Regions from separate parts of the Paenibacillus sp. sgz302164 genome, predicted to be linked through region 3. Evidence: riboswitches for the same ligand, from Rfam matches in the RefSeq annotation. Region 3 holds a riboswitch; each other region holds the start of a gene.
What was found. Region 3 has a riboswitch for cyclic di-AMP ahead of AC0LWT_RS28965 (KamA family radical SAM protein). Riboswitches for the same ligand answer to the same signal wherever they lie in the genome.
Positions count from the first base shown of each region.

Region 1 (7,833 bases), on a different contig from region 3:
TCGCTGTGCCGAATTCCCATTCCGGCGATCATGCCGGACAGCGCGGCCGGAATCACTCCCGTTTCCCGCACCCAGAACATGAACAAAATCTCGTTCCTCGTCCACTTCGCCCGGCGGTCCGGCAGCGCGCATGCCAGCACGGCAAGCGGCCTTGCAATAAAAACAAACGCAAAAATAACCCCCAGGCTCGTCCATAAATGTTCGGCAATCAACGCGAAGTTCACTTGGCTGCCCAGCAAAATAAAGATGAGCATGCGCATCATTAACGTTATATTTTCCGAAAAATGTCCCATTTCCTGCAGCTTGTCCTGCATGTCCAGTTTGAACGTCTCCGCGTTCCCCCAAATAAGCCCGGCCGTAAACGTAGCCATAAATCCGCTGACGCCGAGCGCTTCGCCCGCCAAGTAGGCTCCGAGAGCCGCAACGATCATCGCAATCGTCGCATATTGGCGCAGCAGCCCAAGCTTCAGATGCGCGGTCAAGTATGCAAGCGCCAAGCCGATCGCTGCGCCAACGAGAAGCCCTCCCGCCGCCGCTTTGACGAACGCCCAAATTCCCGAGCCAACCGAAACTTCCCGGGTGCCCAGGATGACCGCAATGAGTGAAAAGGTCAAAATCGATCCCGTCGCATCGTTAAAGGCCGATTCGCTTTCCACAGTTTCCCTGACTTTCGGGCGGATCTTCACCTGCTTGAACACGGGGATGAGCGTAGCCGGGTCCGTCGAACTGATGACCGCCCCGAGCAGCATCGCGTATATCCAGGGCAGGCCAAGCAGCAGGTGCGCCGCCACGGCCACTACCCCGCACGTAATCATAACGCCGGGGACGCTGAGCAGGCTGACGGTGATCCACACTTTGCGAAGGCCGGAGAGGCGGATGTTGCGCCCGCCGTCGAACAAAATGAGAGCGGAACCGATCGCAAGAATGAACTGGTTCGTAAATGAAGTGCTGGATTCCCGTACCCAGCCCAGGCCTTGCCCGACAATGATGCCCCCTACGAGAAAAAGCGCGACATCCGGCAGCTTCAACAGGTGTGCAGCTTTGCCCAGCAGCATGCCCAGACTGAAAATAATAATGAGCAGCAAAATGACATGCTCAATCATGACGGCAGACGCATTTTCCATTATCCGATAACTTCGCTCTCAAATTCTTCGATTTGTTCATTCGTCCCGATGATCACCATAACATCCTTTTCATTGACAACGTCTGTCGCAAGCGGCGCGATGATCACACCGCTTTGCTTGTTGATGGCAACGACGCTGCATCCGTATTTGGCCCGGGGGTCCAGATCCTTGATCGTTTTGCCGCACAGGCGCTTGGGCACCGACAGCTCGACGATCGTGTAATCTTTGGACAACTCGATGTAATCCAGAAGGTTAGGCGATACGAGCTGGTGCGCCACGCGGATGCCCATATCCCGCTCCGGATAAATGACGCGGTCCACGCCGATTTTATTCAGCACTTTGCCGTGCAGCTCCGACAGCGCCTTGGCGACGACCATTTTGACGCCCAAATCTTTCAGCACAATAGCGGTTAAAATGCTGGCCTGAATATCGTCGCCGATCGCGACGACCGCACAGTCAAAGTTGCGCACGCCGAGCGACTTCAGCACTTCCTCGTCCGTGGCATCCGCCACGACCGCATGCGTCAGCTCGGAGCTCATCTCGTCGACCGCTTCTTCGTCCTTGTCGATGCCGAGCACCTCATAGCCCAGCTTGATCAGCTCCTTCGACAAGCTGGATCCGAATCGGCCCAGACCGATTACCGCGTATTGATTTTTTTTCATCTCCAGTATCCCCTAACCAATCGTAATTTTACCCTCAGGGTATCTATATAATTCTTTTTCCTGTTTCGGCTGCAGCGCGTAGGCGAGCGTTATAGGGCCGAGCCGGCCGGCGAACATCGTCAGGCTGAGCATAATTTTGCCGAAAACGGTCAGCGACGGCGTAAGCCCCATAGTCAAGCCGACAGTACCGAAGGCGGACGTCACTTCGAACAATATTTTCAAAAACTGCACGGACTCCGTCGTCGATAACAGCATGGACACGAATATGACGAGAAAGAGCGCGATCATCGTGAGCGTAATCGCTTTGAGAATGCGGTCCTTCGCCAGACGGAAACGGAAAATGACGATATCTTCCTTGCCTCGGATCATCGTGATGATGGCGGCAATGAGAATGGTGAACGTCGTCGTTTTGATCCCGCCCCCCGTCGAGCCGGGAGAAGCCCCGATAAACATGAGAATCACCATGAAAAATTGCGACGCCTGACGCATGGCGCCGATGTCCATCGTATTCGCGCCGGCCGTCCGGGGCGTGACGGATTGGAAAAACGAAGCCAACATTTTTCCGCCGAAATTCAGCGGTCCTAACGTCTTGGTGTTCGTGTACTCGAATATAAATATCACTAGCGCGCCGAAAACGATCAGAAATCCCGTCATGGCAAGCACGACTTTGGAATGCAGGGAAAGTTTCTTCGTTTTGTGATATTCCATCAAATCGGACAAGACGATGAAGCCGAGACCTCCGAGCACGATCAGCGCCATCGCGACGACGTTCACCGTGAAATCGTTGACGTATCCGGTCAGCGAGACGAAAGGAGCATCGGCGGTGCCGAACAGGTCGAATCCGGCATTGTTGAACATCGAAATCGCATGCCAGATGCCGAAGTACAGCGCCTTCGAAAATTCCATGTCGAACGACCAACGGATCGTGAACAAAATCGCCGCTATCGCTTCGATGCTTAATGAATAAATAAGTACTTTGCGGATCAGCCGCACAATCCCTTCCATGCTGCCCTGGTTGAACGCCTCCTGCAGCAGCAATCTTTCCTTCAGCGTAATTTTTTTGCGCAGCACGAAGGCGAACAGCGTGGCCATCGTCATGAAGCCGAGACCGCCGATCTGGATCAGGCTGACGATGACGACTTGTCCGAACACGGTAAATGCCGACCCGGTATCGACCACGACGAGGCCGGTTACGCAGGTCGCCGATGTGGCCGTAAACAGCGCATCGATAAAAGGCAGCGACCGGCCGCTCGTCGAGGCAAAAGGAAGCGTCAGCAGCCCCGCTCCGATCAAAATAATGGCGGCGAATCCAAGGACCAGAATTTGCGGAGGCGTAAGCTGCCAAATGCTTATTTTTTTCATAAATCCCCCTGTTGTCATCAATTGAACACGCAAAAAAAGACACTGGAAATCCAATGCCTTATTCGGAAATGGTTCCTGACGTAAAGCCTACGAGGTTAGCTGACGGATTCGGGTGCGCGCAGTCACCCTATTTGTCCGGTTTTTTGACGCCGGAGACAAAATTCACCCCAAATTACATGGTTCCCCCGTTTTCAACAAGAAATTCGGCTTTTTATTCAATTGATATGAATTATATATCTGATTTATTGTTCCGCACAAAGTTGTTTTCAGCGGATTTGCGGGGGTTTTCGCAGCATTCCATCGTGTCTGGCAAGCAGGAGAGGGCGTTACGATTCGAAATCGCGAATTTGCCCCGGTTTACGTTTTATTTTGCATGAATTGGTTTTCCTTAACATCTGTGATACTTTTAATTTAGCGTATTTGCGAACCAACATTATCCAAGGAGATATTTTATCCCATGATGCGAATGAAATTGAACCGAACTTTGCTGATCCTCGCGTGCATCGGCGTGGCCTTGTATATGGGGGTCAATATGCTTGCGGGATATCAAACGGAAGAAGCGGCCCCGGTGGAAAGTCCGGCCGTTACGAAGCAGCAGGCGGCCGACGTGGCCGGGCAGTTTTTGCAAAGCCGCTACGGCATCGGCCAGCCGAGTACTTTCGTCGTATACCAGTCCGAAAAGTCGAGAAGCGGATACTTGCAGAAAGAACACCTTTTGCACGAGTATGAGCTGAAATACGGGGACCGCTTCCCGCTCGATTTCTATCAGGTCAGCGCCGTCGATCCCGGCAGCAAGCGCAAATTCGAAGTTGACGTCAACTACAAAAGCTTGCAAATCGTCGGCTGGCGCGAGACGCTCACCGGTACCGCCGCAGCGATCGGCAGGCAAAAAGCGGACCAGCTGGCCAAGGAGGAGATGAGCCGGCAGGGCTTTAATCCCGACGATTTCAGTCTCGCCCTGGAGCCGAAGAAAGAGGCCGGCGCGAGCGCGTACGTTTACGAAAAGAAAGCGGAAGCCATCGGCGGTTCCAAGCTGCGCTTGCGGATCGATTTTGACGATAACGCTTTGGTCGGCTATGCCGTGCAATTCAGCATCCCAGAGGACCATCAGGCATGGCTTGACTCGCAGGATCAATCCGCCTCGTTCATGACCTGGATCAGCATGGGCTTTACGTTCCTGATGTCCGTTGCGGCCATCGTATATGCCATCAGGCACCGCAAGCAGATGGATTTTCGCAAGGGCCTGCTGCTCACTGTTATTTTTACGACGATTTACATCGCCAACAACATCAATATGTATCCGGCTTTCAAAACGATGTCCGGCGATATCGCAGACAACGGAACCGCCACATTGGCCGGCTCGCTGTTCATGAACGTCGTTACGCTGCTGCTCGGTCTATCGGTCTACATCTCGCTTGCTTCCGGCAGCCGGTGGTGGGAGTCGAACGGGTGGAAGCCTTGGCCGGCTTGGCGGGAATCGCGCTTCGGATCGGAAGTGTTTCACGGAATGGGCCGGGGCTACTTGCTCGCCCTGTTCATCCTTGGGGTCCAGCAAGTTCTGTTCTATGCGGGCGAGGTCCGCTTCGACGTATGGGCCGTGAACGATCCGGGGGATTCCGTATTGAATATGCTGGAGCCCAAATTGTTTCCGCTGATGGCATGGGCCGCCGCAATATCGGAAGAAGCCGCTTACCGGCTGCTCGGTATCCTGCTGTTCAAAAAGCTGTTCCGCTCGAACTTCATCGCCGTTCTGCTGCCGAGCATCATTTGGGCCGCGAGCCATACGCAATACCCGATCTATCCGGTGTATACCCGCCTGATCGAGGTAACCGTCATCGGCATCATTCTCGGCTATGTGTTCCTAAAATACGGCTTCATCACTGCCATATTCGCCCATGCCTGCATGGACAGCATCCTGATGGGCCTGTCGCTGTTCTCGCTGGACCAGGCGGGCGATGTTGCCGCAGGTATCTTCTACATCCTGCTGCCGGCCCTCGCCGCGCTGCTGCTGGCATGGTGGCACCGGCGGCGCCTCGCGCCAAGCCCGGGGTAGAGCCAGCGCATGGCTGGCGGTGCGCGGGGGTAGCCCCCGTGCGGCGCTGAGCCTGCGGACGCTTGCTGGGCTGCGCGCGGCGCGCCTCCGAACGCCCACTAGAGTCTGCGCTCGTTAGGCAGCCCGTGGCGCTGATAAACTCCGAACGCTCGCTGGGCACTCGCGGCGCTGAGAGCCTTCGAAAGCCCACTAGGGTCTGCGCTCGTTGGGCAACCCGTGGCGCTGATAACCTCAGAACGCTCGCTGGGCACTCGCGGTGCTGAGAGCCTTCGAAAGCCCACTAGAGCCTGAGCTCGTTAGGCAGCCCGTGGCGCTGATAACCTCCGAACGCTCGCTGGGCACTCGCGGCGCTGAGAGCCTTCGAAAGCCCACTAGAGCCTGAGCTCGTTAGGCAGCCCGTGGCGCTGATAACCTCCGAACGCTCGCTGGGCACTCGCGGCGCTGAGAGCCTTCGAACGCCCACTAGGGTCTGCGCTCGTTGGGCAGTTCGCAGCGCTGATATCCTGCAATAATCAAATCGGAGATAAAGTGACAGGCTAGCGAAACCAGGGGACGCAGCCGCTCTGCCCTAAGTCACGCCTCTCCTACACGGGATGGGGCGCATGGCAGCTTGACAGACAAAAACCTGCAAAAGTGCAGGTTTTTTCCTTAAATATGGTTCATTTTCGCGAAAAGCCTGCAATTGTGCAGGAATTTTCGATGAAATTAGGTCTGAGCCCATGTTCGCGGCGAAAAGCCTGCACATTTGCAGGAATTTTTCTTGGACAGCGGATCAACCGTGCAAAAACTGTACTTTTGCAGGTTTTTTCGCGCAACTAGGCAAATGGTGCGACCGACTCTGGCGTGTGGGCTTCTCAGGAGCCAGCAAATCTGCAGGTTGTTCCGCTCAAACCCTGGGCTCAGGCCATACTAGACAGGAATTCCTGCACAATCGCAGGCTTTTTCGCCAAATAGGCCAATTCCATTGAAAAAACCTCCAACTTTACACGAAAATAGAACGCAGGAAACTTGGTACCGGCGTCTACAACTTTATAGGAGTTTGTGCAGGTTTTCGGCAGGCTCCGGAACAACACTTTTCCGCCGTCATGCAGCGCAGCCCCCGATAGGAGCTGCGCGAGGTGCACACCTTTCACGTAAACCGACAAAAAAGCGGGGCCCCCTTACTCCTGGGGAACCGCCGCCTCATTTTCGCCTTGCAAAGCTTTCATAATTTCGTTTGCCAGCTTTTCACCGATACCCAGAGGCTTGAAGTCTTCGACTTTGGCCTCTTTTATTTTGCGTACCGAGCCAAAATGCTTGAGCAGCGCCTTCCGCCGCTTCTCGCCGATGCCCGGTATCGCGTCAAGCTGGGAGACGACCATCGACTTCGCCCTCGTCTCGCGGTGAAACGTGATCGCGAAGCGGTGCACTTCGTCCTGGATGCGCTGCAGCAAATAAAACTCCTGGCTGTCCCGCTGCAGAGGAATTACTTCCGCCGGGTCGCCCATCATCAGCTGCGCGGTTTTGTGCTTGGCGTCTTTCACCAGGCCGCAAATCGGGATGTACAGCCCCAATTCGTTCTCCAGCACATCGACCGCAGCGGAGATTTGCCCTTTGCCTCCGTCCACGACGATCAAATCGGGCATCGTCAAATTTTCCTTGAGCACCCGCTCGTAGCGGCGGCGGATCACCTCGCGCATCGTTTCGTAATCGTCCGGCCCCTGGACGGTTTTTACCTTGTATTTGCGGTACTCTTTGCGATCCGGCTTGCCGTTGATGAACACGACCATGGCCGAGACCGGATTCGTCCCTTGAATGTTCGAGTTATCGAACGCCTCGATGCGGTGAATCGCCCCCGTTCCCAGCCATTCGCCCAGATTTTGCACCGCTTTGACGGAACGGCTTTCATCGCGCTCAAGCAGCCTGAACTTCTCTTCCAGCGCCATGCGGGCGTTATCCTTCGCCATATCGACCATCTGCTTTTTCAACCCGCGCTGCGGAAAATGAACCTTCACCTTCAGCCACGACTCCAGCGCTTCCCGCACGTCCTTCTCCTCGGCTTCAGCCTGGGCAGCGCCACCACCAGCTTCCGCAACTCCTTCTGCCTGTATAGCGTTCCCGGCTTCTGCTACAGCTTCAGCCTGCGCGGTACCCCCAACTTCCCCAGCTCCTTCGGCCTGTATAGTGCCCGCAGACTCCGCTACGGCTTCAGCCTGTGCAGTGCCATCAGTTTCCGAAACTCCTTCCGCCTGCATAACACTCCTTGCCTCCGCTACGACTTCGGCCCGTACAGTACCACTTGCTTCCGTTACAGCTTCGGCCTGTGCGGCACCCCTAACTTCCCCAGCTCCCTCGACCTGGATAGTGTTTGCAGCTTCAGCAGCTCCTTCCACTCGTATAGCGCTCCCGGTTTCCGCTACGCCTCCGGCCTGCGAGGCAGCCGCTGCCCCAGGCTGCGCCGACGTCGCCGCTTCCGGCACGCCGGGCAGGAAAATCTCCTTCGGCAGCGCCGGATTGTCGCTGTACACCTGTGTCACATAGGTGATGAAGTCGCCGTACTCGTCACCGTAGTAAGGGAACAGCGAGACGTGGCGCTCGATCATTTTGCCTTGGCGCATGTACTGGATATGTACGGCCATCCAGCCTTTGTCCA
Region 1 is NZ_JBVYOL010000002.1:350,307-358,139, reverse strand. Features, by position in the region: gene AC0LWT_RS05095 (cation:proton antiporter) at 1-1,124, opposite strand, end outside; gene AC0LWT_RS05090 (potassium channel family protein) at 1,124-1,786, opposite strand; gene AC0LWT_RS05085 (TrkH family potassium uptake protein) at 1,799-3,148, opposite strand; cyclic di-AMP (ydaO/yuaA leader) riboswitch at 3,218-3,367, opposite strand; gene AC0LWT_RS05080 (CPBP family intramembrane glutamic endopeptidase) at 3,606-5,201, shown strand; gene uvrC (excinuclease ABC subunit UvrC) at 6,362-7,833, opposite strand, start outside.
Region 1: it holds a riboswitch for cyclic di-AMP, as region 3 does, so the genes downstream of both, AC0LWT_RS05085 (TrkH family potassium uptake protein) here and AC0LWT_RS28965 (KamA family radical SAM protein) in region 3, are expected to answer to the same signal.

Region 2 (7,833 bases), on a different contig from region 3:
GTCGGCGGCCGCGACTACTCGGAGAACCAGTTCAACCGCTCGCTTTCCAATACGAGGCAGCCCGGTTCTTCGTTTAAGCCGTTCGTCTATACAGTGGCGCTGCAAAACGGGTATACGCCCGTAAGCCAGGTCAAGAGCGAGCCTACTGTGTTTACTTACGACGAAGGCAGGCAGACGTATACGCCGCGTAATTTTAACGATCAATACGTGAATGCCAATATCGACATGCGCCAAGCGATATCGAAGTCCGATAACATCTACGCGGTGCACACCATTCTCGATGTGGGGCCCGCCAAAGTGATCGATCTCGCGCGTAAGCTGGGCATCGACAGTGCTATGAAGCCGCTGCCTTCTTTGGCGCTCGGCTCCTTTCCGGTCAGCCCGATCGAGATGGCCTCCGCTTTCGGCACGATCGCCAATCAGGGCGTCCATTTCCAGCCGACGGCTATCGAGCGGATTGAGGATGCGAACGGCAATATCCTTTATCAGGCGCAGGCTGTGCCGGAGAAAGTCATCGACCCGCCCGTCGCTTACGTTATGACTAGTTTGATGGAAAGCGTGTTTGATGAAGGCGGCACGGGGAACCGGGTCGCCGGCACGCTCAAGCGTCCGATCGCCGGCAAAACGGGCACGACGGACACCGACGCCTGGATGGTCGGGTTCACGCCCGAGCTCGCGACCGCGGTCTGGGTCGGCTACGACAAGGACCGGACTATCGGCAATGTCGAGTCCCATCTGGCTTCGCCGATTTTCGCCGAGTTCACCGAGCAGACGCTGGACGCGATCCCTCCGAAGCTGTTTCCGATTCCGGAAGGGGTCACTACCGTCTACATCGATCCGGCTACCGGCAAGCTGTCCAACGAGGACTGCCCGAACTCCCGCATGGAGGCGTTCCTGGCCGGCACGGAACCGAAGACGTACTGCACGGGCAAACCGGCCAAAGAAACGGCCGGCGACGGCAAGAAGGAAGAACCCAAAGGCAAAAACAGCTCCTGGTGGAACGATTTGAAACGCTGGTGGAACGACTAGGAGGGCCGTCCTCAGACAACACAAAAAGGCAGAACTAAGCGCGTCTTAGTCTGCCTTTTTGCTGTCCTAGTATATGGTGTAACATACACTAGGGTTTAGTATACCCGGTTCACTCTACCGTCACAATGGATGACACATAAAGTTCACATTTGCCGAAGCGCCACCCGGAAGCTTTATGAAAGCGTATCCTTGAGGCTTTGGTCCGACCGGTTCCACCACTCTGCATTATGGGCGACTAAACTGTTTTTGAGCGCTGCCTTCTCCTCATCGCTCAAGCCGTCGAAAATAAATTTCCGTTTCATCGCGGCGTCCATCTTGTTGACGTGATCGGCGAGGATTTTCCAGCCTCTGCGCGCTTCGGTGTCAATCAGCATTTCGCAAGCCGTCATGCCCGCATAATAAGCCCCTTCTTCCGTGCGGTCTACCGCTACCCAGACGATCCAGCATTTGCGGCCGTTCGGCACATCTTCCTTGTTCGTCGAGAACTTGATGCCTTTCTCGATTTTACTTTTGGCGTGCAGCGTCCCTTCGTCCAAATAAGCTTCCCCGCCATCGATGATGATGCCGGAAACGTTGCTAAGGTCGATCGAGCCTGCGCCAAACCCTTTGTGATTCGTCTTGGAGTTAACTATATTTAAAGCCAGCTTCTTTTTATCAGCTTCCATATTCGGTCACCTTCCCGCCTTCCTCTGTATAAACATTCCTTTGCTTTATTGTAGCCAAAGTAACCGGCAAGAACAAGATACGGGCCAAATTCTCGGCCAAGACCCATTTAAACATGTTAAAATAAGTCTATTCTGTTTCCGCGAGGTGAACCCATGTCTTGGAAAACGTTATTTGACTCGGACAATATGCGCATCTTCATTGATAATAAAGAACACACGGTGAATATCGAATGTGTAGAGGATGGCGTCAACCTGTAAGGCTCAAAAACAAGACTGACATCGATCGCATCATTGAAGCGCTGGAAGCCTCCAAAGCGTATCTGGGCGACGGCAATTAGGAAACCAGCTTCAAGCCGACGGTGGAACACATAATGATCGCGATAAACAGCAGCCTGCGCACATCTTTCGATTCGCCATGTACCAACATGCCTGTAATCGTGACGCCTACGGTGCCGATTCCCGTCCATATGCCGTACGCGGTTCCCATCGGGATGGTCTGCAGGGCAATCGACAGCAAATAGAAGCTCATGCCCAGCCCGAAGATCACCAGCAAAATTCCTTTTATACTAAATCCTTTGCTAAGTTTATTGAGTCCCATTACGCTAAATATTTCCCCTAAACCCGACACGACCAGCAATAACCATGCCATGACCAATCGGCCTCCTTTAAACCTGATGTTTCTCCTGATGATGACCCCGGGCGTCGCCGGCCGCATGCGTGACCTTTTTTAACCCGATGATCCCGGTGAGCAGCAGCGCAACCAACAGCAGCTTATACACATTCACAGGCTCATGGAAAAATAACATCTCCGTCAGCACCGTACCTATCGTACCGATTCCCGTAAATACCACATAGACCGTGCCGGTCGGCAGCATCGCGCATGCTTTGAGCAGCAGGAAAAAGCTGAACGATATGAACGCAATCACGATCAGCCACTCCCACCACAATTCGGAGTATTTCAAACCGGTGACCCAGAATATTTCTATAATGCCTGCTATGACAACATACAGCCAATATTTATTCATGTCCCTTCACTCCTTGCCGCAGTGTAATCCTGCGATAAAAAACTCCCATACAAATTGCTTCCGCTTGCGGAATTCGGCTTCTTCATACAGCTGAAACTCCATGTACAGACCGTCCACCGCGCAGTAAAAAGCCGCCACGAACGCCTCGGGCTCCATCCGCCGGAATTGTCCGGCCGCAGCGCCCGCCTCGTATATCCGGATCAGGCTGCTCGTCATGTCGCTCTCCCCTTGAAGAAAAGGCTTCAGCAGCTTCTCCTTCAGCGCCTCCGGCGGGAAAAAGATAAACCGCTTGTAAAACAAATGATAACGGTCATTGCCGATCGTATCCGTAACGTGGCGAAAATAGAGCCGGATCTGCCGCTCGGGATCGGCATCGGTTTCCTTGCCGTATTGGTCGCGCATGACATACACGTAATTGTTAATCACTTCTTCGGTCACTGCGAAGAACAGATCTTCCTTGGAAGCGTAATGCGCGTAGATGGATGGCGTCTTAATGCCTACTTTGCGGGCAATATCGCCTAGCGTCGTCTTCTCATATCCCTGACTTGCGAACAATTCAAGGGCAGCTTCTCGTATGCTCTCAGCACTCATCGCTTTCACTCCCTAACTAATATTAGTTAGGTAAACTATAGCTCTTTCATGCGAAAAAAGCAAATTTCTCTTTTCAGAAATAATACCCGGGTTGTCTACATATACATGCTGTAGATGCTTGTCAACGGGGTGAATATCATGAATCCATTGTTCAAAAACCGCACGGTGCAGTGGGCCTTCGTCGTGCTGCTCGCCGCAGGTGCAGTTCTGCTGTCCGAATCGCTCCTCCCATCCACTTTCAAGCCCGCGATACCTGCAGCGCTCGAAGAACCGGCTCCGCAGACGCCGGCCAAGCAGCAGCCCGAATCCGCCCAAGCACCGGAGAAATCGGCTCCCGAACCGCTCAGTTACCGAATTGCCGAGTATCACATGAACGTGGAATATGCGGCCGACACCAGGCAAATTAAAGGACAGCAAACGATAACCTGGGAGAACCCGGGCGGTACGCCTGTGCAAGAACTGTATTTGCATTTATATCCGAATGCGTTCCAATCCAAGAAGACGACTTTTATGCGCGAGTCGGGAGGCAAACTGCGTCAAGACAAAGCGAAAGCCGACAGCATCGGCAGCATGGAGCTTTTATCGGTCAAAACTTTGGACGGCAATGACTTAAGCATGCGCATGGAGTTTGTTCAGCCCGATGACGGCAATAAGGACGATCATACCCTGCTTAAGCTGCCTCTGCCCAAAGCGGTGGGCCCCGGCGAGCGGGTCACGTTCAAAACGGAGTTTCTCGTCAAGCTGCCCGCAGCCTTCGCGCGAATGGGTTATGTCGGCGATTTCGTCATGGCCGGACAGTGGTTCCCCAAAATCGCCGCGTATGAGCCGGCGGGAACAAGAGGCCGCACGGCCGATGGCTGGAACCTCCATCAGTACCATGGCAACTCGGAGTTTTACTCCGATTTTGGCATCTATGACGTTGTCATCAAAGTGCCGTCCAACTATATTGTCGCCGCGACGGGGTTCCCCGTAAAACCCCCGTTGTCGGACAACGCCACGAAAACCTACCAGTTTTACGCCGAGGACGTGCACGATTTCGCCTGGTCGGCTTCGCCGAACTTCGTATACGTGGAAGAGCCGTTCGCCACGGCGCAGGTGCCCGGTGTCAAAATCAAGCTCTACCTCGACCCGAAGCATCAAAATTTAAAAGACCGCTACATGTACGCAGCCAAAAAGGCGCTTTCCCGCTTCAGCCAGTGGTACGGTACGTACCCTTACTCCACGCTCTCCATCGTCGTCCCTCCGGAAGGCGGCAACGGCGCAGGCGGGATGGAGTATCCGACCTTGGTCACCGCATGGGGAGCCAGCGACAAGAAGCCCGATTTGGAGCTGGAACGGGTGGTCGTTCATGAAATCGGCCATCAATTTTTTTACGGCCTCGTCGCTTCCAACGAGTTCGAAGAAGCTTGGCTGGACGAAGGCTTCACCTCCTACGCGGAGGACAAAGTCATGGAGGCGGAATACGGCGTTTCGCCGAATCTGCCTGTAGAGGCCAGCTATGTGACCTCGCCCAACGCGCTTAAACTGAATGCCTGGGATTACAAAGGGCATGGCGAATATGCGGATAATGTGTACATACGCGGCAAGCTGGTGCTGAAAGCCATCGAAAAGCAGGTCGGCGCCAAGACGATGGACCGCATCATGACGACCTACTTCCACCGCTGGGAGTTCAAGCATCCTTCGACCAAAGATTTTCAACATGTTGTGGAGGAAGTCACCAAAGCGAAATGGGACGATTTTTTCAACCAGTATGTGTACGGCAGCATGATGATGGACTTTGCGGTTGATCGGATTCAAGTGAAGCCTGCGGCACTGGCAGACGGCAAACCCGGATATGAGAGCACCGTGCTAATCTCCAAACGGGGCGGCAATTCCCCGGAGGTGCCGATTCAATTCCATTTTACCGATGGCACCGCACTGGATAAGGTCTGGAACGGCGCGGAGAGCAGCATAGAGTACAAGTTGACGAATGCGGCTCCCGTCGAGTGGGTTCGCATCGATCCGGGCTATTCGCTCGTGCTGGAAAACAAGCATATCAACAATTTCATGTCGGCCCGGATAGACCCCAAATGGAAAATACGTTTGAACCTCGGCATCATTCAGCTTTTACAAACGATCTCCGGCTGGGTAGCCTGGTAGAAAGGAGAACGCTGCATGACTCTTTATATGAAGTCCGGCTATCGGGCGGCGCTGCGGCAGCCTTTTGCGGTCATCATGCTGTTCCTGTATCAAATGGGTTGGGGAGCCCTCCTCTATAAAATGGTGCAATCGGTGCTCGTGCCGCTCATGCATCGCTTTCCGGGAAACGGCCAGCCCAAGCAGACGCTGCATTTGTTCCTGGCCGAAAGCCAGTTTCAACTGCTCAAAACGGACCTGAGCCATTCCTATTTATGGTGGCTGGCGGTGCTTCTCGCTAGCCGCATGCTGCTTACGCCGCTGCTGAACGCCGGCATCTACTATTCGCTGATCCACACCGACCAAAATGCGGGATACCGCTTCTTTAAAGGCATATCGGAGATGTGGCTCTCCTTTTTCCTCTGCTACGCAGTACGGATCGCGCTGACACTGCTTCCCCTCGCCTGGCTGATCCCGAAGGCCGAGTCGATCTTTGCGCAAAGCGGATCTTACGAGAACGCCGCCGTTGACATGCTGCCATGGCTGGCCGGAATGCTTGCATACGGATTTCTCATGCATCTCCTCTTCATGCATCTGCAGTTCGCGCTCGCTGCCGGAAGCGGAATTCTCTCCACCCTGCTCGCCTTTGCCCGGCACCTGCTTCCTATCGTCGGCATCGCTCTGCTGCTTTTGATCGGGTCGGGACTATTGACGGGTGTCAGCGTCATCGCTTCCTACATCTGGGCAGGTCTGATTGCCCTTCTCATTTATCAGCTGTTCCCGCTTTTCAACATATTTTTGCAAATGTGGGTACTAGCCTCTCAATATCAGTTGTGGTCCGCCAAAGCAAATTCGTAGCGAACGCCCGCCGCTCTCTAAATCTATGAGCAATATTCAGCGAAAAACGCCCAAATATCGGAAAATATGCTCAAGCCCCTGAAAAAGGGGCTTTTTTTTGTCTATTTTCCGAACTATTTCACATATTTTTATAGAATAGTGCACTTGGAAGGAGGATTTTAGATATTTATGCCGAATCCTAAGCACTAGGAAAAATAAACCAACATTTCATGCCGAATTCCCGATTTTTTGGGAAACGGGGGAACCATTCCGGGTGAATTGATCTCGCAACACAGGGATCATAGGGAACCTTCAACCGAACCCTCCAGCTAACCTCGTAGGCACCGGAAGGAGACAAGCAGTTGAAAAAGGTTGTTGCTCTCGTTGTCAGTCTTGTTTTGTGTTTGAGTATTGGTGCAGGAAGTGTTTTCGCAGCACAATCCACTTTGGATGAAACGGTTGACGGATTGCTCGGAACTCCGTACAAGTATGCGGGTACGACAACGAAAGGCTTTGATTGCTCCGGATTTACCGCTTACGTGTTCGCGCAATTCGGTATCGACCTTCCCCATAGTTCCAAAGCTCAAGACGAAGAAGGCATCTGGGTTGATAAAAAGGACTTGCGCAAAGGCGATTTGGTCTTTTTCAACACAGACGGCAAAGGTATTTCTCACGTAGGCATCTATTGGGGAGACGGTGAATTCATTCACTCGGCTACCGATAAAGGTGTTATGAAGAACAAACTAAGTGAGTCTTATTACTCCAAACGGTACGTATCGGCCCGCCGCGTTTTGTGGGACGATATTTACAACCAACTGACTGCTGAATCCAAGTAATTTGATCGATTTATGTGAAAAAAGCCCCGGCAAAGCACGGCTCGTTTCTTGAGCGGCTTGCAGGGCTTTTTTCTATTCTAAACCATAACCTTATCTGCCGCGTCCAATAGATGAGGTGATGAAATGAACAAGACGAAGAAAAGCCGGCAGCGGCAGTTGGCCTGCTTGCTGGTAAGCAGTGCGCTGACGCTGGCTTTGGCAGCCTGCGGCAGCGATGCCCCCTCCGGGAATAACAGCGAGAGGACGCCGGAACCGTCAGCAGCGGCCAGTCCGGCAGTCAGCCCGACAGTTACTCCTGTCCCGTCCGCAACGCCGCAGGCGGATGCAGCAGCCGTGAAAAAAGGAACGGGATGCTATGTAGGCCTGGCCGATCCGCATACGATCGAGCTTATCGTGAACGAGAAAGCCGCCGCTTTCCAGTTGGGAGACGGTACGACAGATGCCGTGCAAAAGTTCAAGAAAGACGATCAGGTAGAGTTTGAATATAAAGAACAAGCCATAGAAGGCGACGCTTCGCTTAAACAGCTCATTTTAACCAAAATCGCTAAAAAACAGTAGCTCTCTTTGCGCAAAAAAAGAATCCCTCCGACTGTCCTTTCGGGAAAGTCCGGGGGATTTTGTTCGGAAGCGCCGCGCCGTCGGCTTATTTATTGACATAGACGCCTGTTTAACGTTAATATCGAGTCGTTGCCGCCGTCTCGGCCGGTTTATTTGAATGGATATACGTCCGGAAAC
Region 2 is NZ_JBVYOL010000049.1:909-8,741, reverse strand. Features, by position in the region: gene AC0LWT_RS37715 (transglycosylase domain-containing protein) at 1-1,029, shown strand, start outside; gene AC0LWT_RS37710 (YwhD family protein) at 1,203-1,694, opposite strand; gene AC0LWT_RS37705 (DMT family transporter) at 2,029-2,343, opposite strand; gene AC0LWT_RS37700 (DMT family transporter) at 2,360-2,719, opposite strand; gene AC0LWT_RS37695 (TetR/AcrR family transcriptional regulator) at 2,726-3,310, opposite strand; gene AC0LWT_RS37690 (M1 family metallopeptidase) at 3,449-5,449, shown strand; gene AC0LWT_RS37685 (hypothetical protein) at 5,465-6,283, shown strand; cyclic di-AMP (ydaO/yuaA leader) riboswitch at 6,484-6,621, shown strand; gene AC0LWT_RS37680 (C40 family peptidase) at 6,625-7,098, shown strand; gene AC0LWT_RS37675 (hypothetical protein) at 7,222-7,656, shown strand; gene AC0LWT_RS37670 (HD-GYP domain-containing protein) at 7,806-7,833, opposite strand, start outside.
Region 2: it holds a riboswitch for cyclic di-AMP, as region 3 does, so the genes downstream of both, AC0LWT_RS37680 (C40 family peptidase) here and AC0LWT_RS28965 (KamA family radical SAM protein) in region 3, are expected to answer to the same signal.

Region 3 (7,833 bases):
GTGCATGCTATCAAGCAGCCTCAGCTCCGCCCCAGCCACCTCCCGCCGCCTGGTCACCCTCCGGCAAGAGCATGCCAGGCTCGCCGAAAACCGCTCGAACGCGACGGCAAAAAAGCCGCTCCCGATTGGAAGCGGCCTGCCGGCAAAAGCACTTATGCGTCGTACCCTTGTTTCTTGGTCAACATAACGATCAACCCTACGACAATCAACCCGATCGCCAGCGAAGACTGCCCCATAATGTTCAGGCTGATGATACTCCCAAGCGTGAAGATGGCGAAAAAGATCACCGAAACGCTTCCCAGAATAAAGACGGGAAGGAGGATCCATCTGTTTTTGCCGCCGAACCAGTAAAACTCCAGCAGCCCGAACGCTACCGCCAGCGGGAATCCCGGCCACGTATACTCCCAGATGTCGAACAGCATGGAAATCTGGCATACGCCTCCGGCCACAAGGAGAATCCCTCCCGGAATCAACAATCCGGCCCCGCGCCGCCGAGTCGCATAGAAATACATCCAATGAAACAGGAGCCCCAAAGGAATGACAAACAAACTTGGCCAAAAATAGGCGAACACCATCCCAGGATCCATCGCATTTCCCTGACTCGTAAAGAAGAAGAAAATTCCCGCCAAGACGAGAAGTGCTCCAAGCAGCGTCTTCTTATCCACCGTATACCTCCGCTATTCCATAAAATCAATATTTACTTCATTCTAGAATAAATCGGTTTGCTCCGCCAGCACCCCTGGAACGATTTTCCCTACGTCCCGAGACGGAGGCGCGGCCCCCTCTCGGGTACAGGTACGGTTAGCGGCGGCGCATGAGAAAACGGTTAGCGGCTTAGCAATTCGTTGGCGGAGACAATGTTATCGTTTTTCTTTTTCGGCTTGTTCCAGAACTGCTCATTTCCGGGCAAATCATCGAACCAGGCCGCATGCTCAGGGCAGTCGAGCGCCATAAATTTTCCGTACTGGTCGTCCCGGGATTGATGGTATTTCAAATAAGCCTTCCCATTCTCGATGGCTAAAATTTCGATTTTGCCGGAAGTGTGGCTCATCGATAGGCGGACACGCTTGCCCAGGCCGGACGTGAGGGCCTTCGCCTCTTCCACGATCCGGTACACGCGTTCCAGCGGCAGTACGAAATCTTTATTGCCGGCGACGGGCCGGTTAATGAAAAAATAATAAGGCGTGACACCCGCCCACGAAAGCTCATCCAGCAGCTCCGCAAGCACCTCGGGCCGATCGTTGATCCCTTTTAGAACGGGCGTTTGGTTCACGACAATCGCTCCCGCTTGATGGAGCGCTTCAAATCCCTTCTTCGCTTCCGCCGTAATTTCGCGCGGATGATTGATATGCGCCATCACGTAGATGCGTCGCTCCGAGTCGGAATGCTTCCGGATGGACTCCAGCAGCTTCTCGTCTTCGTAGATCCGCATCGGATTGAACACGGGAATTTTCGAGCCGAGCCGAATGATCTTCACATGGTCGATCGCTCTCAACCGTTCGAAGATGCCGTTCAGCCTTGCCGTGGAAAGGATCAAACTGTCCCCTCCCGTCAGCAGCACATTGTTGATCTCCTTGTGCCGGGCGATATAGGCCAGCCCCGGGTCGACGTTCGACATCGCCTCGCTGACATCGTTGCGGAACAACCGCTTGCGGAAACAATAGCGGCAGTAAGCGCCGCAAACCTCGGATACGATCAAAAGGGCCGTCGTCCTGTATTTATGCTGGCAGCCGGGAACGACATAATTCGTGTCCTCATCCGACGCGTCCCACCTTCCATATTCGGACAGCTCCCCGTCATTGGGAATGATCAATTTCTTGATCGGATCTTCCGGGTTGTTCCAATCTATCAGTTTCAAGTAATAATCGTTTACGCGAAACACGAATTTTTCCGTTATTTGCTTCAACCTTGTTCGATCGCGTTCGGGAATCTCCAGGATTTTATCAATATCGGTAATATATTTCGGTTGCGGCATATTTCATCCTCCTTGAAAAGACAGAATGTTGGCTTTCAACGAATCCAAGACGGCTGTCTATCTCCTCCTTCCGCGGATCAAAGCTGCGAAATAAAAATGACCCGTCTTATAGCCGGCAAGAGGACATGTCGATGCCTCCGGGCCGAAACTATACGTCGGGTCCAAATGAACACAAAAAGACCCGAATAAACGGGTCAGCAAATGCGAATATAACACAATGCAACTATGACCCACCTACTGCTGACGAGGTTAGCTGCCGGGCTCGGGAAAGATGGTTCCCTACATAAACATCATGATTCGCCCCAAAAAGATTGGTTCCCCCGCTTTCCGATTCGTTAAACCGGAAATTAAGCGTATTTTTATCTTACACAAACACCGCCGGAGAGTCAATGACGCAGCGGGATTCCGCACTAAATCAGATCCGACTTTTGCAGAAGTCTTTGAACAATAACGGAAACCTCCGCTCTCGATATGAATGCTCCAGGATCCAGCACGGCGCCGTTTCGTCCGGAAAAGATCCCGGATGCCAAGCAGTCGGAAATCCCGTTCTTCGCCCAATTCGATATCGTACCCGCGTCGGTGAAGGAGTTCAATAGCTGTCCTGCATTTGCGGAAGACTTCGCTTTGAGCCCTGTAATAGCCATTGCTCTGGCCATGATCACCATCGCTTGTTCGCGTGTAATCTTATCATTCGGGCGGAAGGTGCCGTCTTCAAAACCGCTAATCAGGTTGTACGCGAAGGCCGTTCCAACCGCGCCGGCATACCAATCTTTCGAATTAACGTCAGAGAAAGACAGTGCCCCTGCTTTTGGCTGCAGTCCTAATCCGCGAATCAAAATTGCCGCAAACTCCGCTCGTGTAATATCTTGATCGGGATTGAAGAAGCCTTTGCCGACGCCATTGATGATCATACGCGATCCCATATCGTTTATCGCTTCTTTGGCCCAGTGCGCCTCCGCATCCTTAAACTCAACCGGATGCCATACGACAGAATAGGCGCTATTCGTTATGCTGTTTATCTTGGCATAAAGCTTGCCGTCCAGCCGCACGATTTTGGTCGGCACATGGCGCAGCGTTCCATCCGTTTCAACCACGACACCAGTTGTGATTTTGTCAGGATCAACGCCATCCGGAATCGCTATTGTACGTTCAACATAAGCTTTGAACCCGTTGACTTCAATCGTCTTGTCCTTATAAAGAGCTCTTACCGTAAAATCAAGCGGCGGGACAACGACCGAAATTTTTCCCTCCCCGGATTCTTTCAGAACCCCTTGCGCCGGCGTTTTTGACACAGCAATTTCGATTTGAATCTTGATATCCTCCAAGGCTGCCGATTTGCCCAACTGATTCGAAATCGATTGGATGTCGATCTGCCCGGCCGGTAAGTTATAGGTCGCTTTATCTGTTTTTATTTCCAATACCGCTTGCTGCAGTTCCATTTTGCTGATCATCTGTCCGTCAAGCTCTCCGCGCACGACATCGGATTTGGCATCCGCCAGCATCGTCACCACAGCGAATCGCCCTTCCTTCGCGAGTAGATCCCCCAGCTTGTCCCGGTCAATGCTGATGGTTGTTACCGTCTGTGAATTTACGCTCGTCACCTTGGCTGTCCCAACATTCACCGATCTGCCGTTAATGAGAACGGTAACGCCCGTTTTATCAGGTTGCGATGTAGTCGAAGGCGTCGACTGTGGCGGCGTACTTCCACCACTGTCGCCGTCGGAAGGGATCTCCAGTCTTACGGTATTAGAAACGGCAGAAACAGGGCTGCTGCCAACGCTGTTAATCGCCGCCACAGTAAACGTATAGGTCGTGCCATACGTTAAGCCCGTAACTGTGATTGGGCTGCCGGTTCCGGTTGCAGTCAGTCCTCCCGGAATCGAGGTCACGGTGTAGCCGACGATCTCACTGCCTCCATTGCTGGATGGCGCATTGAAGCTTACCTTCGCTCCGCCGTTGGCTGCAACGGCGGTTACGCCCGTCGGGGCGTCAGGTACCGCAGCAGGCACTCCCGGCGCTGTCGGTGTCACGCTGTTCGATGCGGCCGAAGGGCCGGAGTTTCCTGCGCTATTCGTCGCTACAACCGTAAACGTATATGCCGTCCCATACGTTAAGCCCGTAACCGTGATTGGGCTGCTTGTACCCGTCCACGTCAATCCTCCCGGACTTGAAGTTACCGTATAGCCGGTTATGAGGCTGCCTCCATCGTTGAGCGGGGCCGTAAAACTCACCGTTGCTTGCGATTGGCCTACTGCCACCTCCGATTTTACATCGGTCGGTACGTCCGGAGGGGTAGTTATCTCAGATAATTTCTGGATACGGTGGTTGCCGAAATCAGCGACATATACAGTGTTTCCGCTATCTATCGCTACACCGCTTGGACTAATAAATTCCCCAAGGCCGCTTCCCTCTCCGCCTCCGCTCTTCTTCCATTCTCTCCACACCCCCGTGGAAACGTCCAGCTTCTGGATGCGATTGTTGCTCATGTCAGCAACGTATACATTCCCGCCGGCATCTACCGCCACGCTGTAAGGCTCGTCAAATTCTCCAAGGCCTTTCCCCGAACCGCCGCCGCTCTTCTTCCACTCACTCCATACTCCTGTAGCTGCCGTCAGCTTCTGGATACGGTGGTTATTGGTATCCGCTACATACACATTTCCGCTGCCGTCCACCTCGATGCCGGAAGGTCCATAAAATTCTCCGAGGCCGCTTCCCGCGCCCCCTCCGCTCTTTTTCCACTCGCTCCATACTCCCGTGACTGCATCCAGCTTCTGAATACGACTGTTATTCGTATCCGCCACGTACACATTCCCGCTGCGATCTACCGCCACTCCGCTCGGATAATCAAATTCCCCACGGCCGCTTCCTTTGCCGCCTCCGCTCTTCTTCCACTCTCTCCATGCTCCCGTGGATGCCGTAAGCTTCTGGATACGGTGGTTATCACGATCGGCCACGTATACATTCCCATTGCTGTCTACAGCAACGTCGGTCGGATTCTCAAACTCTCCAAGACCGTCACCCGAACCGCCTCCGCTCTTCTTCCACTCGCTCCATATTCCTGTGGAAACCGTCAGCTTCTGGATGCGATGATTATCGTAATCGGCCACATACACATTCCGCTCGCTGTCCACCGCCACACCGCTCGGATAACTAAACTCGCCCAAGCCTTTGCCGGCAACCGCTCCCCTATATACCCATTCGATCCATACTCCTGTGGATACCGTCAGCTTCTGAATGCGCTCATTGCCAGAATCGGCCACATACACATTCCCGCTTCCATCCACCGCTATGCCTTTGGGTTGATTAAACTCTCCCAGGCCGCTGCCCGAACCACCGCCGTTCTTCTTCCACTCGCTCCATACTCCTGTGGATACCGTCAGCTTTTGAATGCGATGGTTGCTATACTCGGCCACGTATATATTCCCGTTGTTGTCTACGGCAACGTCGTACGGATTATTAAACTCGCCCGGACCGCTTCCCGCGCCCCCTCCGCTCTTCTTCCACTCGCTCCATACTCCTGTGGTTACCGTCAGCTTCTGAATGCGATGGTTGCCGGTATCCGCCACGTACATATTGCCGCTGCTGTCCAGCGCAACGCGGGATGGAAAATTAAACTCGCCTAACCCGCTCCCTTTGCCGCCCCCGCTCTTCTTCCACTCGCTCCACACGCCAGTAACTGCATCCAATTTCTGAATGCGATGATTCCAGGCATCCGCCACATACACATTCCCGCTATTGTCTACAGCCACGCCTCTCGGATTATTAAACTCGCCCAGGCCGCTTCCCGCGCCCCCTCCGCTTTTCTTCCATTCGCTCCATACTCCTGTGGATACCGTCAGCTTCTGAATGCGATGATTACTGGTATCCGCCACATACACGTTCCCGCTGACGCCTACCGCTACGCCTGCCGGATTGGAAAACTCGCCCAAACCGCTTCCATACGCCGGCCCATCCCCGCTCTTTTTCCACTCGTTCCACACTCCGGTGGCTGTATCCAGCTTCTGGATACGATGGTTATTGTTATCCGCCACATATACATTCCCACTGCTGTCTACCGCTACTCCGGTCGGATTCGAAAACCCGCCGAGCGCATTATTGCCGGTCGATCCGATCTTGGCATATTGACTCCATAGTTCCGCTGCTTGCACAGGAAATGTGAGTAATGTATTACAGACCATAATAAATACAAGGCCCCACACCCATAGCTTTCCTGCAGCCGGTTTTGCATATCTCCGATTCATAACTCCCATTCTCCTCCTCTAGCTGAACTTACACGCAATCCCTCCTGCATTTTACCAGGCATCTCTCTCAAAATTCTCACAAATGTGCCTTCAACAACAAAATGAAAGCGCATTCAAATGTGAGCAAAGTACAAGCATGCCAAAAATCGCAGGACAACGACGATAGCGGGGCATTCAAAAAATCACAGGACAACGATGATAGCGAGACATTCGAGGAGATAGTTTGCGCCGCTCCGAAAAATCGAAGAATTGTAACCACCGGCACCGGCTTAGGCGGTAACTTCCATCGCCCCCTATAAGGGAGGGCATGTTAATCATTCGAGTTCAAGGGATGTCTAACTCGTAGCTATAAGCTTTCCTGACGCACGAATATTTGCGGCGGCGATCTGCAGGGCCGGGGCGGCAAATCCGGCACGGCCTGCGTTTATTATCCGGCGGCAGCAAAGCCCTAGGATTCGTCATAGCGGAACGGGCCGCTGCGGGCGGATCGGCAGCACCGCCTGGAGCAACCGCCGGCCGGCCGGGTGGCGCAGTTCGTCAAGCCGCGATGCGTCATCCAGCGTCTCGACGATTTCGCCCCGCTCCATGACCGCTACGCGGTCGGCAAGAACCCTCACGGCCGACAAGTCGTGGGAGATGAATAAATACGACAGGCCGAACTGCTCCTTCAGCCGGCCGAGCAGCCGCAAAATACCGGCCTGCACGAGCACGTCCAGGCTGTTGACCGCCTCGTCCAGCACGATCAGCTTCGGCCGGAGGGCAATCGCGCGGGCGATGCCGACCCGCTGCAGCTGCCCGCCGCTGAACTCGTGCGGGTATTTCCCGGCGTCGTCGCCGTGCAGGCCGACCGCTTCCAGCAGCTCGCGGACGCGTTGCCGCTGCGCAGGCGCAGTCATTCGCTCGTGAACGCGCAGCGGCTCGGCGATGATGCTCTGCACGTTCATGCGCGGATTGACCGCGCTGTGAACGTCCTGAAACACCAGCTGCATGTCGCGTCGCAGCTGCTTGCGCTCCTTGGCCGAGACGTCATGCAGCCGACGGCCCAGAAACAGCACTTCCCCGCTGTCCGGGCGCTCCAGTCCGAGCACGATTTTGCCCAGCGTGCTTTTGCCTGAGCCGCTTTCGCCGACGAGCGCAAGGCACGTCCCTTCGTCGAGGCGAAGGGAGACGTTTTTTACCGCCTCGATCACAGTGCGGCGGTTCCAGCCAAGCCGGCGGGAGCGGTACGTTTTTGACACGTGATTCAGTTCCAATATGTTCATCGTTTCACCCCGCCCCCGAAATTCGACACCCAATGCCCGGGCGCCGCCTCGAACAAACCATCGTCCGCAGCGCCATCCCCTTCTGTGTTTGCGGGCTGGGCCTCGTGCCAATCGGCCGCCACGCCGACGCTGCCGTCGACACCGCCTTCCCGCGCCCCAAGCAGCGCCTGCGTATACGGATGGCGCGGGCGGTTCAGCAGCAGCGCTGCCGGGCCTTTTTCCAGCAGCCGCCCCTTACGCATCACGGCCACTTCGTCCGCAAGCCTGGCGATGACGCCAAGATCGTGGGACACGAGCAGCATGCCCATGCCGCTCTGCCCGCGCAGCATTTGCAGCTCGTCCAGGATAGCGGCCT
Region 3 is NZ_JBVYOL010000022.1:3,250-11,082, forward strand. Features, by position in the region: gene AC0LWT_RS28960 (hypothetical protein) at 153-665, opposite strand; gene AC0LWT_RS28965 (KamA family radical SAM protein) at 827-1,975, opposite strand; cyclic di-AMP (ydaO/yuaA leader) riboswitch at 2,200-2,339, opposite strand; gene AC0LWT_RS28970 (S-layer homology domain-containing protein) at 2,386-6,216, opposite strand; gene nikE (nickel import ATP-binding protein NikE) at 6,675-7,478, opposite strand; gene AC0LWT_RS28980 (ABC transporter ATP-binding protein) at 7,475-7,833, opposite strand, start outside.

Region 4 (7,833 bases), on a different contig from region 3:
GTATCCAGCCAGCTTGATGCCGATCGCATGGATTACTTGCTGCGGGACGCCTATTTTACGGGTGTGAACTATGGCACGTTTGATTTGGAGCGGATTTTGCGTGTGATGAGACCGTACAAGGGCCATATCGTCGTCAAAGAGAGCGGGATGCACGCGGTCGAGGATTATTTGATGTCCAGATACCAAATGTACTGGCAGGTTTATTTTCACCCCGTTACCCGCAGTGCGGAAATTTTACTGAACAAAATTTTTCAGCGGGCCAAATATTTATATGAAGAGCAGTACGCGTTCGCTTTCATGGTCGAGCCTATTTTGCATCTGATTCAGAACAAGCTGTCCCTGGAAGATTATATCCTGCTTGACGAATCGGTGATGCAGACGATGCTGGTGTTTTGGAGCTCGGAGAGCGATGCGGTTTTGTCCGACCTGTGCAAAAGGTTCCTGAACCGCAAGCTGTTCAAATACAGCGCGTTTGAAGACGTCGACCAAAAGGTGTTTCAGCATATGGAGCAGGCGATGCTTGAGCTGGGACTCGATCCGGCCTCTTATATGGAAATCGATTCTCCGTCGAACCTTTCCTATGATGTATACAGGCCCGGTGAAAACGATGAGAATTTGCCGATCCTGCTGCTCAATCACAAAGATCAATTGACGGAAATTACGCAAAAATCGGATATCGTCCGCTCGATCAGCGGCATTCACAGAGGAAAGCACCGGGTTTATTACCCGGAGGAGATCGTTCACCGTTTGAGCGCATCCGCTTACCCGGACGTAAGGGCATTGATCGGACTGCGGGAATAGAACAAACAATCACGAAGGAGCTTAAACCATGCTGACAGATACACATGCGCATTTGAATGCGAAGCAATTTGACGAGGATCGGGAGGAGATGATTCAGCGGGCGCTGGATGCAGGCGTTACGCGGATCGTAAATATCGGTTTTGACCGCGAGACGATTCCGACGTCGATCGAGTTGGCGGAGCGGTACGATTTTATTTATTCGACGGTAGGCTGGCATCCGGTAGAGGCCAAGTTCATGCAGCCGGGAGATCTGGAATGGATCGAGGAGCTGTGCAAGCACGAAAAGGTGGTCGCCATCGGAGAAATCGGTCTGGACTACTATTGGGATACTTCGCCGAAGGATGTACAGGATCGCGTATTCCGCGAACAGATTCGTCTGGCGCGCAAGCTCGGCATGCCTATCGTCATTCATAACCGGGATGCGCACCAGGATGTTTTGCAGGTGTTAAAAGAGGAGAAGGCGGCGGAAGTGGGAGGGATCATGCACTGCTTCTCGGGCAGTTGGGAGACGGCCAAGCAGTGTCTGGATATGAATTTCCACATTTCGTTCGGCGGGCCCGTCACGTTCAAGAACGCCAGACAGCCCAAAGAGGTGCTGGCGCAAGTGCCGCTTGACCGGCTGCTTATTGAGACGGACGCCCCTTATCTGACTCCGCATCCTTACCGCGGCAATCGCAACGAAACGGCGTATGTCCGGCTTGTCGCCGAAACCGCCGCGGAAATTCGCGGAATCAGCCTGGAGGAACTGGCGGCTATTACGACAGGGAATGCTATTCGGCTGCTAGGCCTCAAGTAGAGCGGTGCGATATTTGCGGCGGAGCACAACGCCGCAGATGAACGAGACCAGCAGGAGGCTGCCTGCAGGGACAAGCGCGTATACGGCCGCAGAGCGCAGCAGGAGCGGAATCGTGAGCACACAGATTTGGACAAGCAGCACGCACCAGATGAGAAAAGCGATCGATCCGGCTTTCGTCATCCGGTTCAGCGGGTACATTTCCAGCCAAAACGTATAGCGGTGCGCACGCTCGATGCCGGTCAATTGAACGGTGGAAATCAAAATCACGATGAGAAAAGCGGCTGCCCTGGCCACATCGCCGGAGACAACGAAGATGGCGAGCGCCCCGAGCAGCGTAATCCGCTGAACGATGCCGAACAGCTCCGTGCGCAGCAATGTTTTGGCGTACAAGTATAAATAGGATGCGTCCTGCTTGAAAGGGATATAGCGCGTAATTCCGCTAATCCAGCTGCGGCGCGCAATCCTCGTCGGCAGCTGGGGCACATCGACGAACCAGTTGAAGAACATGTACAGACGAGCCTGCTGCTGCTTCTCTTTGGCAATGAGATAATCCCAGCCGATCGTATAGACGGCCGCAAAACGGGCTGCCGCCAACCAGAGCAAAATCAGAACGAGCGCGGCTGCGCTCGCCCAAAAGAAGCTGCGGTCGAACTGCACGGCGACGATAACGAGCGACGCTACCCAGCGGAATACGACGGAGGCCGTTCTTGCATAGGTGTGAACGAAGCGGCTCTCATACCAACCGGCCAATATGTTGGCGAATTTGACCAGCAGGATCAGCATCAGCATCAGGACGAACGGCTGAGCGGCCGCACCCTCGCAGTGACGGTACAGGGGCCACAGCACGACAAGCGCAATCAGCGACCAGAAGGCTTGCAGCGTAAAGCTGTAAAGAAGCGCGCTGCGAAAGTAAGCGCCCATCTGACGCTCGATCCGCAGCAGGAACATGCGGTCCGCGTCCCGGACCAGCGTTCGAATCGGGCTCGACCCGAGCAGCGGAACAAGCAGCAGCAAAGCGATCCACAGATACGGATAATTTGTCGGAAGCTGCTGCAACGTTTTGGCATAATAATAGGAAGAAATAATGACAAGAAACAACATGAAGCCGACAAAATTGCTGCGCGCCGCGTAGAGCCAGTACCCCGAAGCTTCCTTTAAATACCGCCCCAGGCGCTGCTGCCATAAACCGGTGATATTGACCTCCATGTCCTTCATACCGAATCACCTTGAACCAGCTCGTAAAAAATGTCGTCGAGCGACGCTTTGGCAAGCCCGGTTTGCACCCGCAGTTCGCCCAAATCTCCCTGGGCGGCCATTTTGCCGCGATGCAAAACGACATAGCTGTCGCAATATTTTTCAATCGTTGACAAAATGTGCGAGGAGATGAGGAAGCTGGCTCCTCTGCGCTTCATGCGGACCATAAGCTCAAGCAGCGAGCGGATGGCCAGCGGGTCAAGCCCGAGAAAGGGCTCATCGATAATGTACAAGGCGGGCTCGATCAAAAACGCATTCATGATCATTACCTTCTGCTTCATGCCTTTGGACAGATGGCTGGAAAAGCTGTTCAGCTTGTCCTTCATTTGGAACTCTTCCAAAAGCGCCTGGGATCGGGTCAGGAACTGCTCCTTGGTCAGCCCGTATGCCATGGCCGTCAGCTCCAGATGCTCGCGGATGGTCAGTTCCTCGTAAAGCTCGGGAGATTCGGGAACGTAAGCGTACGCTGCTCGGTAGGCGAGCGGGTCTTCCGCCAGGGTGAGGCCGCTGACGCGGATCGTGCCTTTTTGCGGATGAAGCAGGCCGAGAATATTTTTAATTGTCGTGCTTTTGCCTGCGCCGTTGAGTCCGATCAAGCCCATCATTTCACCTTGGCGGATTGAAAAAGTAAGTCCGTGCAGGACAGGTTTTCCTGGAAGATATCCCCCGTAAAGGGAGTCGACTTGTAGAATGGGGTTCATCGAATGGCCTTCCTTTTCAGCAAATTATTGGCATTTTTGAACCAATTTCACCCATCCCCATTATAAACAAAATTGCTATTAAAGCCTAATTTAAACGTAAGAATTGCGAAAAAAAGCGTCAGAATACGTTATAATGAGAAAAACGTACTAAAGACCAAGATTTATAGCCGGAAATGTTTATTATTTCCGAATTCCGCCCTTTTTAGCGGGCGATAATCCCTTTACAGGTTTAGATTTACAGCGTAATATACTTTTCATAATAACTTAATAACCAATTTGCCAAATTTCCATTCGCTGAGTTCCATTTATGGGAACGGGGGAACCGCTGCAAACATTCGGAAGCACATGCAACCGCCGAATGCCAGCAGAATGAATATCAGGGGTGAATCCAACGACAACGAGCAAGCAGCTTGTTGTCCAGGTAGGGCGACTCTCACGTCCGAATCCGTCAGCTAACCTCGTAAGCGTACCGAGAGAGGTAACGATTGTCGTGTCTGGTTGTATTTTTCTATGCATACAAGGCCACGGGAAGAGTCCTCTTTCCGCTGGTCTTTTCATTTTTTCGAGATAGTGCAGGCTAGATGATCATAGGATGAAAAGCGAAGGAGGTGGGACTACCGCAGCAGCGTCCGGTAATGGCCGCGTTGTTGTCGGGTGAACTCCGCTGCAAAGCTGGAGAGGCTTATTAAGTTAATCACAAACTGACCTTAGTCGCGTCTAATTTAATCATGCGTAACACACGGGCGGCGAGGCTTTGAAGGAGGACCGAAGAAGTGGGCAACATCTCTTTAACCGAGACCCATGTAAGTCGATCATCCAGCATGTCCTTGGCACTACGATGGAAGCATGAAAACTTGCGTTTGATTTTAAGCCTAGGTATGATTTCAATCGCTATGACTTTCATGTTTTTGGTGTTGTTGTACGGTACGGCTACCAAGAGCGTATCCGTAGTTGTGAATGGACAAGAAACCGTTGTGCATACGAAGCAATGGGTCCTGCAACGCCTACTGGATGAACAAGCCATTAAGATTGGTGAACACGATCAAGTTTCTGCAGCGCTCACGACTCCGATCAAGGGCGGAGAGAAATTCGTGATCGATCATGCGTCACCGATTCAATTGACTGCTGATGGAAAGACCACCACTGTTTACACAACTGCAAGAACGGTTGAAAGTGCATTGCAGGATTTACATATTGCACTTGGGGAGCTTGACCGAGTCACTCCTGAACCGGCATCTTCGCTTTTACCCGGCGATACAGTCAAAGTGGTCAGGGTAAAGAAAGAGCAGAACGAAACAACGGAACCGATCGCGTTCGATACCGAGAAGAAGAACGATGCATCGCTGCTCAAAGGCAAGGAACAGGTCGTCCAGGAAGGCAAAGAGGGCGTTCTGTTGAAAAAAATGGAAAAAGTATTCGAAGACGGCGTTTTGGTCTCCGAAGCAGTTGTAGATGAACAGGTTCAAACGGAAAGTGTGAAAAAAGTCGTTGCCATCGGCACGAAAAATCCGGTCGTCGCTTTATCGGCCTCATCCCCTAGCGTGGATGAAATTTCAAAGAATGGCGTCAAATTCGGCTACAAGCAAATTCTCAAAAACGTGAAACTCACCGCATATTCGGCGGGAGTGGAGTCTACCGGCAAATCCGCGGACAGCCCCGGGTTTGGCAAGACGTTTACAGGAACTACAGTCACCGAAGGCAGAACGATCGCGGTAGATCCGAAGGTTATTCCGCTCGGATGGTGGGTGTACATCGACGGTATTGGCTTCCGGCGCGCTGAAGATACAGGCAGCGCCGTGAAAGGGCAAACGATCGACGTTTACTTCGAAGATGAGAACTATGCCAACAAATTCGGCACGAAGAACGGTTATACCGTCTATGTCGTAGGGCCGAAGAAGCCGACTGAGAATTAAGGGGTAATCCGGTTTCTGCATGGGCAGAATGTATATATAGATAGATAGGTCGTTCACGAATGGCAAAAGAAGAGGAGACCCCTCTTCTTTTTGTGCGTACAGGGAAAGGAACGTTGTATGATAAAAGAAGTTATCGTTGTCGAGGGCAAAGACGATACCGCAGCGATTCGCCGGGCCGTGGAGGCGGATACGATCGAAACCGGCGGCTCCGCAATAGGTCCGGCCGTGCTGAAACGGATCGCGCTGGCTCAGGAGCGGCGCGGGGTTATTATTTTGACCGATCCGGATCATGCAGGGGAGCGGATCCGCAAAATCGTGGCGGCGAAGGTGCCCGGCTGCAAGCATGCTTTTATTACGCAGGAGCAGGCGGAGTACAAGGGCGACATCGGGGTTGAGAACGCGTCGCCGGAGACGATCCGGCAGGCGCTGAGCAATTTGCGGACGGAGTATGAAGGAGCCGTCTCCCTGGTCACCTGGGAGGACCTGATGGCAGCGGGACTCATCGTCCACGCCGAAGCGGCCTCCCGGAGGCTGGAGGTAGGCAAGGCGCTCGGCATCGGCTACTGCAACGGCAAGCAATTTTACAAGCGCTGTGCGATGTTTCAAATCACCCGCGAGGAGTTTGAAGCGGCGGTAGAATTACTAAATAAATGAGGGCTGTGACATGAATACTTCCAACCGGGCGCTTCCTGAGGATGTCGCTACACCGAACAGAACGAAAGAAATACTTAAGAAGCACGACCTGGTGCTGAAAAAGAGCCTCGGGCAAAATTTTCTCGTAGACCAGAACATTTTGCACAAAATCGTGTCCGCCGCCGGGCTCGGCCCGGACAAGGGCGCGCTGGAGATCGGCCCGGGCATCGGGGCGCTCACCCAGCAGTTGGCCAAGCAGGCTGGGCGCGTCTTGGCCATCGAAATCGACCAGCGTCTGCTGCCCATCCTGGGCGAGACGCTGGAGCCGTACCCCCATGCCCAGGTCGTGCATGGGGATGTGTTAAAGCTGGACCTGCCGGAGCTGTTCCGGCAGCATTTTGCCGGTGTTGGCGGCATCAGCGTTGTCGCCAACTTGCCTTATTACATCACGACGCCGATCATTATGAAGCTTCTCGAAGAGAAGCTTCCGCTGGAAAATATCGTCGTGATGATTCAAAAAGAGGTGGCCGACCGCATGGCGGCCCGCCCGGGCACCAAAGACTACGGCAGCCTCAGCATTGCCGTGCAGTTCTACTGCGAGCCGGAGCTTGTCACGATCGTGCCGCGCACCGTCTTTGTCCCGCAGCCGAACGTCGATTCCGCCGTCATCCGGCTGCGCGTACGGCAAACCCCGCCGGTCGAGGTGGCGGACGCCGACTTCTTCTTCGAAGTCGTCCAGGCATCCTTCGTCCAGCGGCGCAAAACACTTTACAACAACCTGGCTGCGCGGTTCTTTGCCAAAGACACCAAGGCCGAGCTGGAGGCGCTCCTGCACGGCATCGGCATCGAGCCTTCGCGCCGCGGCGAGACGCTCAGCATGGAAGAGTTCGCACGCTTGTCGTCGGCCCTCCGCGCGCACGGCTGCAAATAAACCCGCACCAAATGCCCATCCCCGCCATAGGATAGCCCTAGGAGGGGATTGAGCGATGAGGCAAGGAGACTTTGTTACCCGAAAATCCTATGGCGGAGACGTCATTTTCAAAATCGAACGTATCGAGCAGGTGAAGGCCGTGCTGCGGGGTGTCGATTACCGGCTGCTTGCAGATGCGCCCCTGACGGACTTGCTTGCGTTTGGCGGCGTCACGCCGGATCATCTCCGGTCGGGCACCCCGCAATATCGGGAATCGCTGCGACGAATTGAAATCGCCAGGGAGCAGCAGCAGGAGAAGAATCAGCACTCCGGCGTCAGCTATTTTGAAGTGCCGGGTAAAATACTGCATGTGGACGGAGACCCGGCCTATTTGCGCAAATGCATGCAGCTGTACGGAGAGCTTCGCGTGCCTGCGGAGGGCTTTTACGTCCCCGAAGCCCAGATGCCGGATGCGCTGTATCGGCTGCTGCCGCAAGTCAAGCCGGATATCGTCGTCATTACCGGACATGACGGCATAATAAAAAACCGTAAAAACCGCGATATCAACAACTTGAGCAGCTACAAAAATTCGCTTCATTTTGTGAGCGCGGTTCAGGTCGCCAGGCAGTACGAACGCGATCGCGATTCCTTGATCATTGTGGCCGGAGCCTGCCAGTCGCATTTTGAAGCGCTGCTGCGGGCCGGAGCGAATTTTGCCAGCTCCCCGGCCCGCGTGCTGATTCATGCTCTGGACCCCTTGTGTATTGCGGCTAAGCTGTCCTATACGTCGGTCAAAGATACCGTTTCCATGCTGGACATCGTCAG
Region 4 is NZ_JBVYOL010000046.1:18,063-25,895, reverse strand. Features, by position in the region: gene AC0LWT_RS37285 (HD domain-containing protein) at 1-801, shown strand, start outside; gene AC0LWT_RS37280 (TatD family hydrolase) at 830-1,597, shown strand; gene AC0LWT_RS37275 (ABC transporter permease) at 1,583-2,812, opposite strand; gene AC0LWT_RS37270 (ABC transporter ATP-binding protein) at 2,809-3,552, opposite strand; cyclic di-AMP (ydaO/yuaA leader) riboswitch at 3,835-4,035, shown strand; gene AC0LWT_RS37265 (resuscitation-promoting factor) at 4,326-5,465, shown strand; gene rnmV (ribonuclease M5) at 5,583-6,119, shown strand; gene rsmA (16S rRNA (adenine(1518)-N(6)/adenine(1519)-N(6))-dimethyltransferase RsmA) at 6,130-7,029, shown strand; gene yabG (sporulation peptidase YabG) at 7,085-7,833, shown strand, end outside.
Region 4: it holds a riboswitch for cyclic di-AMP, as region 3 does, so the genes downstream of both, AC0LWT_RS37265 (resuscitation-promoting factor) here and AC0LWT_RS28965 (KamA family radical SAM protein) in region 3, are expected to answer to the same signal.